Regions from separate parts of the Bacillus rugosus genome, predicted to be linked through region 2. Evidence: riboswitches for the same ligand, from Rfam matches in the RefSeq annotation. Region 2 holds a riboswitch; the other holds the start of a gene.
The links. A riboswitch is a leader RNA that binds a small molecule or an ion and turns the genes downstream of it on or off. The one in region 2 is predicted to bind cyclic di-AMP.

Region 1 (4,976 bases), 1.6 Mb from region 2:
TCTGCAGAAGAGGTCGCCAAGGCGCTCGGCATCGCCAGAGTGACAGCCAGACGATATCTTGATTATCTAGAAAAAACCGGAACGATTAAGCTGGACGTTCAATACGGCGGAGTCGGCCGGCCCGTCAACCGCTACGTGTTCAAAGGATAAACCTGAGACCAAAAAGACCAAAATGTCCGTTATGATCATAAACTTCCCCAGACGATATGAAAACGCTATCATTCTAGTAAGAAAGACACAAAGGTGAATAGGACAGGGGGATGCAGGATATGAAACTGTTTAAAAATTTAACAGTTCAGGTCATAACTGCGGTCATCATCGGGGTCATTGTCGGACTGGTCTGGCCAGATGTCGGCAAAGAAATGAAACCGCTTGGCGATACATTTATCAATGCTGTTAAAATGGTGATCGCTCCAATCATTTTCTTCACAATCGTTCTCGGGATTGCAAAAATGGGCGATATGAAGAAGGTTGGAAAAGTAGGGGGAAAAGCGTTTATTTATTTTGAGGTTGTCACTACCCTCGCACTCATTATTGGTTTATTTGTCGTCAATATCATGAAGCCGGGCGCGGGTCTTGATTACAGCAAGCTTGAAAAGGGAGATGTATCACAATACACGCAAAATGGCGGTCAGGGAATCGACTGGATTGACTTTATCACACACATTGTTCCGTCCAACATGGTTGATGCCTTCGCAAAAGGGGACATTTTGCAGGTCTTATTCTTTTCTATTCTTTTCGGAGTCGGTCTTGCAGCATTAGGTGAAAAAGGCAAAAGTGTCATTGATTTCTTCGACAAGCTTTCTCACGTCTTTTTCAAAATCATCGGCTACATCATGCGTGCCGCGCCAATCGGGGCATTCGGGGCGATGGCGTATACGATCGGGCACTTCGGTCTCGATTCCATCAAGCCTCTGGCAAGCTTAATGATGTCTGTTTATATTACGATGTTCCTGTTCGTATTTGTTGCTTTAAATATCATCTGCAAGCTTTACGGATTCAGCCTGTTGAACTACCTGCGCTTCATTAAAGATGAGCTTCTGATCGTGCTTGGCACAAGCTCTTCAGAATCGGTGCTTCCGCGAATGATGGATAAAATGGAGCGTTACGGCTGTTCGAAATCCGTTGTCGGGCTTGTCATTCCGACGGGCTATTCGTTTAACCTTGACGGCACATCCATTTATTTATCAATGGCGACGGTTTTTCTGGCACAGGTGTTTGGAGTAGACCTCAGCATCGGCCAGCAAATTACAATTATCCTCGTTCTGATGCTGACATCGAAGGGAGCGGCCGGTGTGACGGGAAGCGGATTTATCGTCCTTGCCTCAACACTGTCAGCGCTTCAGGTCATTCCGCTGGAGGGCCTTGCACTCCTGCTTGGAGTCGACCGTTTCATGAGTGAAGGAAGAGCGATTGTGAACCTGATCGGAAACGGAATCGCCACGATCATTGTTGCAAAAAGCGAAAATGAATTCGATGAAGCAAAAAGCATAGAGGCTGTTGAAGGCATGAAAAAAATGAAAACAGCAGTCTGAAAAAAAGAACGGCCCATCCATGGGGGCCGTTTTTTTAATTGTTTAAGAATAATTAAGGTGAGGACAGAGACCTCAGCATTTTTTTGTTATATAATTTACAAATGGATACTATATTGAATGAAGGACGTTTGTCCTAACAGGAGTGTATAAATGGCCGCTTTAGTTAAATTTTTTCAGCACCCGGGAGTAAGACGTTTTTCCATCTTTGTCGTGTTAACTGGTGTGTTATATCTATTTAAGAGCATGATCAACTTAATATTGCTGACCTTCATTTTCACATTTCTTATGGATCGTTTGGAGCTTGTCGTACGGCAGTTTTTAAGCCGGTTCTTCCGAGTGAGCCAGCGGGTTGTCATTACGTTTCTTTACATGTTGCTGGCTGTGCTGCTTACAGTCGGAGGTTTTGTGTTTTATCCGGTCGTCGCGGCGCAGATTCAGCAGCTGGTTAAGCAGATTAAACATATTGCGTATCACCCGGACACCATCCCTTTCTTTGATGAGATCACAAGTGTTTTCGGAGATATTAACATCAGTTCATATGTCAAAGAGGGCTTCAATGTGGTGTATACGTATCTGGCCGATATCAGCACATTCGGCTTGCAGATTGTAATGGCGCTCATTCTCAGCATGTTTTTCTTATTTGAGAAAAAGCGGCTTACTGAGTTCATGGCGAAATTTAAAACAAGCAAACTAAGGGTCTTTTATGAGGAAATTGCTTTTTTCGGAAGCAAATTTGCAAGAACGTTCGGCAAAGTTCTTGAGGCTCAATTTATCATTGCGCTCGTCAACTGTATTCTGACGTTTATCGCGCTTTGGATTATGCATTTCCCGCAGCTGTTTGGGCTTTCTATTATGGTATTCTTCCTCGGATTGATCCCTGTAGCAGGCGTCGTCATTTCTCTGATCCCGCTCAGTATTATTGCCTACAGCACTGGCGGCGGAATGTATGTGCTCTACATTGTGCTTGTCATATTCGCCATACATGCGATCGAAACGTATTTCTTAAATCCGAAGCTAATGTCTGCGAAAACGGAGCTGCCGATCTTTTTCACCTTCACAGTACTCATTTTCTCTGAGCACTTTTTAGGCATTTGGGGTTTAATAATCGGGATTCCGATCTTTGTGTTTCTCCTTGATATTCTTGATGTCACCAACAAGGAAGAAGGACCCAAAAGATTCCAAGAGAAAAGTAACAAAAAATAGTTTACAAAATTGGATCTTTTCTGTATAAATAAACTAAATCATACAATAGTAAGCCACACGCTTAATCCTTTTAGAAGGAGTGGGGGACCCAATCTTTTGGGGTTAATTTTTCATCTGAAAAACGGACATCTCTTCGTCCGAACCCGTCAGCTAACCTCATCAGCGTGAAGAGAGAGTCCTGTGGTTTGAAGATACAGCCAAAGCCCACGGGAAGTCTCTCGCGGGCTTTTTTTCAAAAAAGGGAGGAATGCGGATGAAACTGGCTACAAAGATAATCATTGCATTGGTGCTAGGTGCGGTCACGGGGATTATTTTGAACGTAACATCACCTGAATTATTTGAAAATTTAAATAAGTTTGTATTTGGGCCGCTTGGCACAATCTTTTTAAACCTCATTAAAATGCTTGTCGTTCCGATTGTCTTTTTCTCACTGACACTGGGAGTAGCCGGGCTGGGCGATCCTAAGAAGCTTGGCAGAATCGGTGTAAAGGCGATTTCTTATTTTCTCGTCACGACAGCAGTGGCGATTACCATTGCCATCATTTTAGCTCTTGTCATCAAACCGGGAGAGTTCGGAACGTATGACACATCGTCTGCCGAATTCACTGCTGAAAAAGCGCCAAGTATTGCGGACACCCTGTTAAACATTATTCCGACCAACCCTGTTCAAGCGATGACGGAAGGGAATATGCTGCAAATTATCGCTTTTGCCATTTTTGTCGGGCTTGGGATTACAATGCTCGGAAAAAAAGCGGATATGCTGCTCAAGGTTGTTGAACAAGGAAATGAATTGATGATGTACCTGGTGAATCTTGTAATGAAGTTCGCTCCGTATGGTACATTTGGTCTGATTGCGACAGCTATTGGAAGCCAAGGCTTCAGTGCAATGAAAGCAATGGGCTTGTACATGATTGTGGTAACCATGGCATTACTGATACATGCAGTCGTTACCTACGGATCTACGGTTGCGCTTATAGCCAGAAGAAATCCGATTACGTTCTTTAAAAATTTCTCAGAAGTTATGGTCGTCGCATTCAGTACTTCCAGCAGCAATGCAACTTTGCCGGTTTCAATGGATGTGGCCCAGAAAAAATTAAAAGTGCCTGAGCCGATCAGCAGCTTCGTCCAGCCACTCGGCGCTACAATTAATATGGACGGAACAGCCATCATGCAAGGGGTAGCCACCGTCTTCATTGCGCAGGTATTTGGGCACGATCTAACATTCACTCAGCTGCTGATGGTGATACTGACGGCAGTGTTAGCAAGTGTCGGAACCGCAGGTGTTCCGGGTGTCGGTTTGATTATGCTCGCCATGGTCCTTCAATCTGTCGGCCTGCCTGTCGAGGGAATCGGATTAATTCTCGGAATTGACCGCCTGCTTGATATGCTCCGTACAGTGGTGAATACAACAGGAGACGCGGCTTGCGCCGTCATTATTACAGAAACAGAAAAGAATAAACAGCCTGAGCAAGCTCCGACTCTATCGGTTTAACCAAACATTTGGAAGCAACAAATGCTATAATACAAACAGTGCCTAATTTTTGGGCACTGTTTATTTTTTGTCGAAAAAGGAGGAAGGCTTTATGGCTGAGCCGATTTTACATATTGAAGGCCTCGATAAAAAGATTGGGTCTAAACAAATTTTAAAACAGATCAGCATGGACGTCATGGAGGGCGAAATCATCGGACTGCTCGGTCCGAATGGTTCCGGAAAAACAACACTCATCCGTATCATCGTCGGGCTGTTAAAACAAAACAGCGGAAGTGTGACAATCAGCGGATTTCAGCATGATACAGAGTTTGAAAAAGCGATGGAAGCGGTTGGAGCGATCGTCGAAAATCCGGAGTTCTATCCGTACCTGACAGGCTGGGAAAACCTCAAGCACTTTGCGAATATGCACAAAAAAATAGCGGATGAACGGCTTGATGAAGTAGTGGAACGTGTCGGGCTGACATCAGCGATTCATGATAAGGTGAAAACCTATTCCCTCGGCATGCGCCAGCGTCTTGGCATTGCACAAGCAATTCTTCACCGCCCGAAGCTTCTCATTTTAGATGAACCGACAAACGGTCTCGATCCTGCGGGGATGAAGGATTTTCGCGATCATATTAAGGAGCTCGCAGAAAAGGAAGGAACAGCAGTCCTGTTCGCTACTCATTTATTGCGTGAGGTAGAGGATCTGTGCGACCGTGTCATCATCATTCAAAAAGGCGAGATCAAAGCGGAAGTCAGCTTAC
Region 2 (4,976 bases):
TTATTGACTATGCTTTCAGGAGGGAACAAAGGTGCAGAAATATAGACGGAGAAACACGGTTGCCTTTACAGTATTAGCTTATTTCACTTTTTTTGCGGGAGTATTTTTGTTTAGTATCGGACTCTATAATGCTGATAATCTGGAACTCAATGAAAAAGGCTATTACATCGCTGTTATGATACTTGTAGCTGTCGGTGCGATTCTTACACAAAAAGTGACCCGTGATAACGCAGAGGATAACGAAATCATCGCGGAACAGGAAAAAAGACAAAATCAATCTCATATCGAATCATAAAAAAAATCCGGCGCCTAAATCGCCGGATTTTTTTGTTATCACCCCGTAAACACCTCGCCGTCAGGGTAACGAATATTTGATTTCTCTGTTTTTGCAAATGAAAACACGAACGTCAAAGGGCCAATTCTTCCGATGAACATGATGACAATAATGATACATTTTCCCGCTTCTGTGAGTTCAGGAGTCAATCCCATCGATAGACCGACAGTTCCGAATGCGGAAAAGGTTTCAAACACAATTTGAATAAACGGCGCTTGTTCTGTGATCGTCAGGGCGAATATCCCTAAAAACACGATGAACAAACCGGTGACGCTCACAGCTAAAGCTTTAATGATAATCGGATATTTGATGGAGCGGCGGAAAATAACCGTTTCTTTTTTACCTCGCAAATATGCGATCACAGACATTAAAATCACGATGAACGTAGTCAGCTTAATGCCGCTCGCCGTTGAAGCGCTGCCTGCTCCGATAAACATTAATAATAAAGTGAATACAATCGTTCCTTCTCTCATGCTCCCAATATCAAGAGAATTGAAGCCAGCGGTTCTCGGCGTCACAGCCTGAAAATAGGAAGCCCATAGTTTATCTCCTATATGCAGGTGGCCGAGCGTACCGGGGTTGCTGTACTCTAAAATAAAGATCACAAGCATGGCGACCGCATTCAGAATCAGGGTTCCTGTAAGCATGATTTTCGTATGTAGAGAAAAGGCTTTAAATCGCCGATTTTTCATAATGTCAAACAGAACGGTAAATCCAATCCCTCCTGTAATAAATAAGAAAGTAATCACTAGGTTAACTGTAGGGTCGCCAACGTAGCTCATCAAATTATCCGGCCACAACGAAAACCCGGCATTGTTAAAAGCAGAGATTGCGTGAAATAGACTGGCAAACAAGCCGAATGCCCAGCCATACTGGGGGACAAGCCTGATGGATAAGATGAGTGCTGCTATCAACTCAATACTGATGGAAAACAGAAACAGGACTTTGACAAGGCCTATGACGCCGCCAATTGTCGGCTGGTTTAAGGCTTCCTGTACCAGCATTCGTTCTTTTAATCCGATTTTTTTTCCTAATATCATGACGATCAAAACAGCAAAAGTCATAAATCCAAGCCCGCCGATCTGAATCAGCCCCATGATGACAGTTTGCCCGAAAAGTGTAAATTCTGTACCGGTATCGACAACTGCAAGTCCTGTAACGGTTGTAGCGGAAGCTGCAGTAAAAAGGGCATCTATCCATGACAATGGCTTCATTGTAGAAATCGGAAGCTTTAACAGCACAGCCCCGATGATAATGGTAAGAAAAAAACCAATTGCAAGCACTTGAGGCGGTGTAAAACGAACCCATTTGATCACTTTGTCCTTTTGAAGTGTCACCTATGTCTACATCCCTTCGTTTTCAAAACGTTTAATATCCTTTTTATGCCCCATGATTACCAGGCAATCCTGTTCGTAGATGATGTCTTCAGGTGCGGGAGAAAGACGGATATCTCCATGATGTTTAATCGCCAGGATTGTACAGCCGTACTTCGCTCTTACATTCAGGTCAATAATCGATTTTGAATCAAGCTTGTGTGTTGCCAGCAGCTCGACAATACTGTAATCATCAGATAAATCAATGTAATTCAAAACGTTCTCGTCAGAAAGGCTTTGCGCGATCTTGACGCCCATATCCTTTTCAGGATGAATAATGCGGTCAGCACCGATTTTTTCAAGTACCTTATGATGATAATGGTTTTGAGCCTTTACCCAAATATTTGGGATGTCAAACTCTTTTAATAATAGGGTGGTCAGGGTGCTCGCTTGAATATTTGCTCCAATTGCAACAATCACATATTCAAAATTGCGTATTCCTAACGAAAGCAATTCGTTTTCTTCGGTGGCGTTGGCAATCACCGCATGAGTTGCGTAAGAAGCGTATGCATTTACCTTTTCTTCGTTGATATCAACTGCAAGGACCTCATGGCCCATTCTGTGCAGCTCTTTGCAAATGCTTCCGCCAAACCGGCCCAGTCCGATCACGGCAAATTGCTTATTTTTTATTCTTCCCAATGTTCATAACTCCCTTAGTAAAATTAACGTTTTTTGAGCAAAAAAAGACCATTTCGAAGAATGGTCGCTAATAGACCTCCTCTCTGTAAACGCCTACGAGGTTAGCTGTCGGATTAGGGATTCAGAGTACCCCCTCTTACTTAGTAAGATTCACCCCAAGGCTGTTAAAAAAACAGCCAATCGTTGGTTCCCCCGTTCGTGTTTGATTAAGCGGTAAAAGAGACTGTATGAAATTGAACACTCAAGAATTTACTCCTGTTTCTAGAGTTTGTCAATTTAAATTTTTAACCAGAAAAAAGAAAATTGGAAATAGAGGAAAAAGGGGAGGTCAAAACACAAAAAAGACCGGCATTAACCGGTCTTTTGAGATTAGTTGCAGCCGCACGGCTGAGTCGGAGGAGTGCTCCGCTTAGCCACGTCAATGCTGGCTTCTGCGTAAAATTTATTTCCGATGCTCAATGATTTATTCTCCGCACGGAAAGTATATGTACCAGCGGCAGGAAGTGTTTTGTTATTCAGTTTTAATTTGAATTCGCCAGCTCCTAACAAATCAAGTGCCAGAGGGATTCTTACTGTTTTCCCGTTATTAAGGATCTGTGTTTCACGCAACGCACGCCCGTTCATTGTGTCTTTCGTATTTGCAGTAAATCCGCTTGGCAATGTAAATTCCATAACGCCAAGGCTGAGAAGCGTATTTGGACGATACGTCAATTCGATATCTGAGAAAGACCATTCCGTTTTGCTGGCCCCTGTGATTGTTGCAAACAATGAAGCTGTTGACTGAGTTCTCATAGTAGACTCAGTATGAGCGGAAGTTGATTTAGATTCAGCCGCGAAAGAAGCTGAAGGAGCAGAAACGAGTAAACCTAGACTTAATGCACCGATTGCCAAAGAAGATAATAATTTGCGTTTCATAATAAAATTCCCCCTAAAAAGTTATAAAATATACAGGCCTGCCCGCTTTTCACCTCCTCTGAACGGCCAAATACAAATTTTACCTACATAAAATTACCATCAAATATTTTGGAAGTAAATGGGGTGTTTTTCCCGTATTTTTCAAATTTGTAGTAATTTCATATAAAAGAACAAAAAAACGCCCGGTTTCCCAGGCGTTTTCTGTTTTACTTTGTTTCAATCGGTATAAATTTGAAAATTTCCCCGCTCTGCACCGATTCAGCAAGACGCTTCAGCCAGTCATAGTAGGCTTTAGAGCTTTCCAGCTGCTCGTATAACTGCAGCGCTTCATTTTTGATGTCCTCACTGAGACCTTCCTTGCTTAAAATCTCTTGTAAATCAGCCTGAGCCTCTTCAATAGCTGCTACATTTACCTGCACTTCGCGTTCCCATTTAGGCGGAAAGAAATTTGTGAAAAATTTGAAGAAATCTTTTTCAGCCACAAAGGTATGCTTGCGGATGCCCCGGTGAAATGTTTTTTTCACTACATTTAAGTCCTGAAGCTTTTTGACGCCTGTGCTCATGCTTGGCTTGCTCATTTGCAATTCCTCACGCATTTCGTCAAGTGTCATCTCATCCCTCATATACATCGTCCCATATAAAATCCCGACACTGCGGGTAATACCGTAAAGATCCATCGTTTCAGCAATGGAGTCGATAACAAGATCCCGAGCCTGTTCTATAGCTGCAAATTCTGGATTTTCATCCATACTGACCCTCTTTTCCATTAGAAAATTAAATTCGTTAAGTTATTTCTTTATGTTCTTTATCTTAACGAAACATAAAGAAATGTCAAAAAGAAAATCAAAATGGGGCTTTGACAGTTTAAAATTCGTATGTTAGATTAAGGTTGTTAAAAACATTAAATTTTTATTTAACAAACTTTATTTACGTCAAGGAGGCTTATATGAGTCAAACATTATATATTGACGGAGAATGGATCAGTGCCGAAGAAGAGCAGATCCGCAGCATTATCAATCCATTTAATCAAGAAGAAATTGCAACCGTAAGCGAAGGAGGGCGAGAGGACGCCATCAAGGCAATTTCAGCCGCGCGAAGAGCATTTGACAAAGGAGAATGGTCATCTCTATCCGGGCTTGAACGCGGGAAGATTGTTCTGAAAATTGCGGAATTAATCAGACGCGACCTTGATGAGCTGGCTGAGCTTGAATCGCTTGATACGGGAAAAACACTCGAAGAAAGCAAGGCGGATATGGACGATATTGCCAATGTTTTTCAATATTACGCCGGATTGGCAGATAAAGATGGCGGAGAGATCATTTCATCTCCGATCCCTGATTCAGAAAGCAAAATTATCAGAGAGCCAATTGGGGTTTGCGGCCAGATTACTCCGTGGAATTATCCGCTCCTGCAGGCGAGTTGGAAAATCGCGCCTGCACTGGCTGCAGGAAATACGATCGTCATGAAGCCGAGTGAGATTACACCGCTAACGACGATCAAAGTCTTCAAGCTAATGGAAGAGGCCGGCGTTCCCGAAGGTGTCGCAAATCTTGTGCTTGGGCCGGGAGCCACAGTGGGCGACGAGCTTGCCGTAAACAAAGACGTCGATTTGATTTCGTTTACGGGTGGAATCGAAACAGGCAAAAAAATCATGCGGGCCGCAAGCGGAAACGTCAAAAAAATTGCGCTTGAACTTGGCGGGAAAAATCCAAATA

Region 1: another riboswitch for cyclic di-AMP. It lies ahead of M0696_RS02550 (dicarboxylate/amino acid:cation symporter); the one in region 2 lies ahead of ktrA (potassium uptake protein KtrA).

Annotation. Positions count from the first base shown of each region.
Region 1 covers NZ_CP096590.1:501,529-506,504, forward strand. Annotated here, with positions in the region: gene dctR (two-component system response regulator DctR) at 1-150, shown strand, start outside; gene dctP (C4-dicarboxylate transporter DctP) at 270-1,535, shown strand; gene M0696_RS02545 (AI-2E family transporter) at 1,686-2,738, shown strand; cyclic di-AMP (ydaO/yuaA leader) riboswitch at 2,787-2,917, shown strand; gene M0696_RS02550 (dicarboxylate/amino acid:cation symporter) at 2,992-4,230, shown strand; gene M0696_RS02555 (ABC transporter ATP-binding protein) at 4,322-4,976, shown strand, end outside.
Region 2 covers NZ_CP096590.1:3,062,531-3,067,506, reverse strand. Annotated here, with positions in the region: gene M0696_RS15640 (YiaA/YiaB family inner membrane protein) at 32-295, shown strand; gene ktrB (Ktr system potassium transporter KtrB) at 334-1,671, opposite strand; gene ktrA (potassium uptake protein KtrA) at 1,678-2,346, opposite strand; cyclic di-AMP (ydaO/yuaA leader) riboswitch at 2,421-2,569, opposite strand; gene bslA (biofilm surface layer hydrophobin BslA) at 2,716-3,261, opposite strand; gene gbsR (transcriptional regulator GbsR) at 3,468-4,010, opposite strand; gene betB (betaine-aldehyde dehydrogenase) at 4,208-4,976, shown strand, end outside.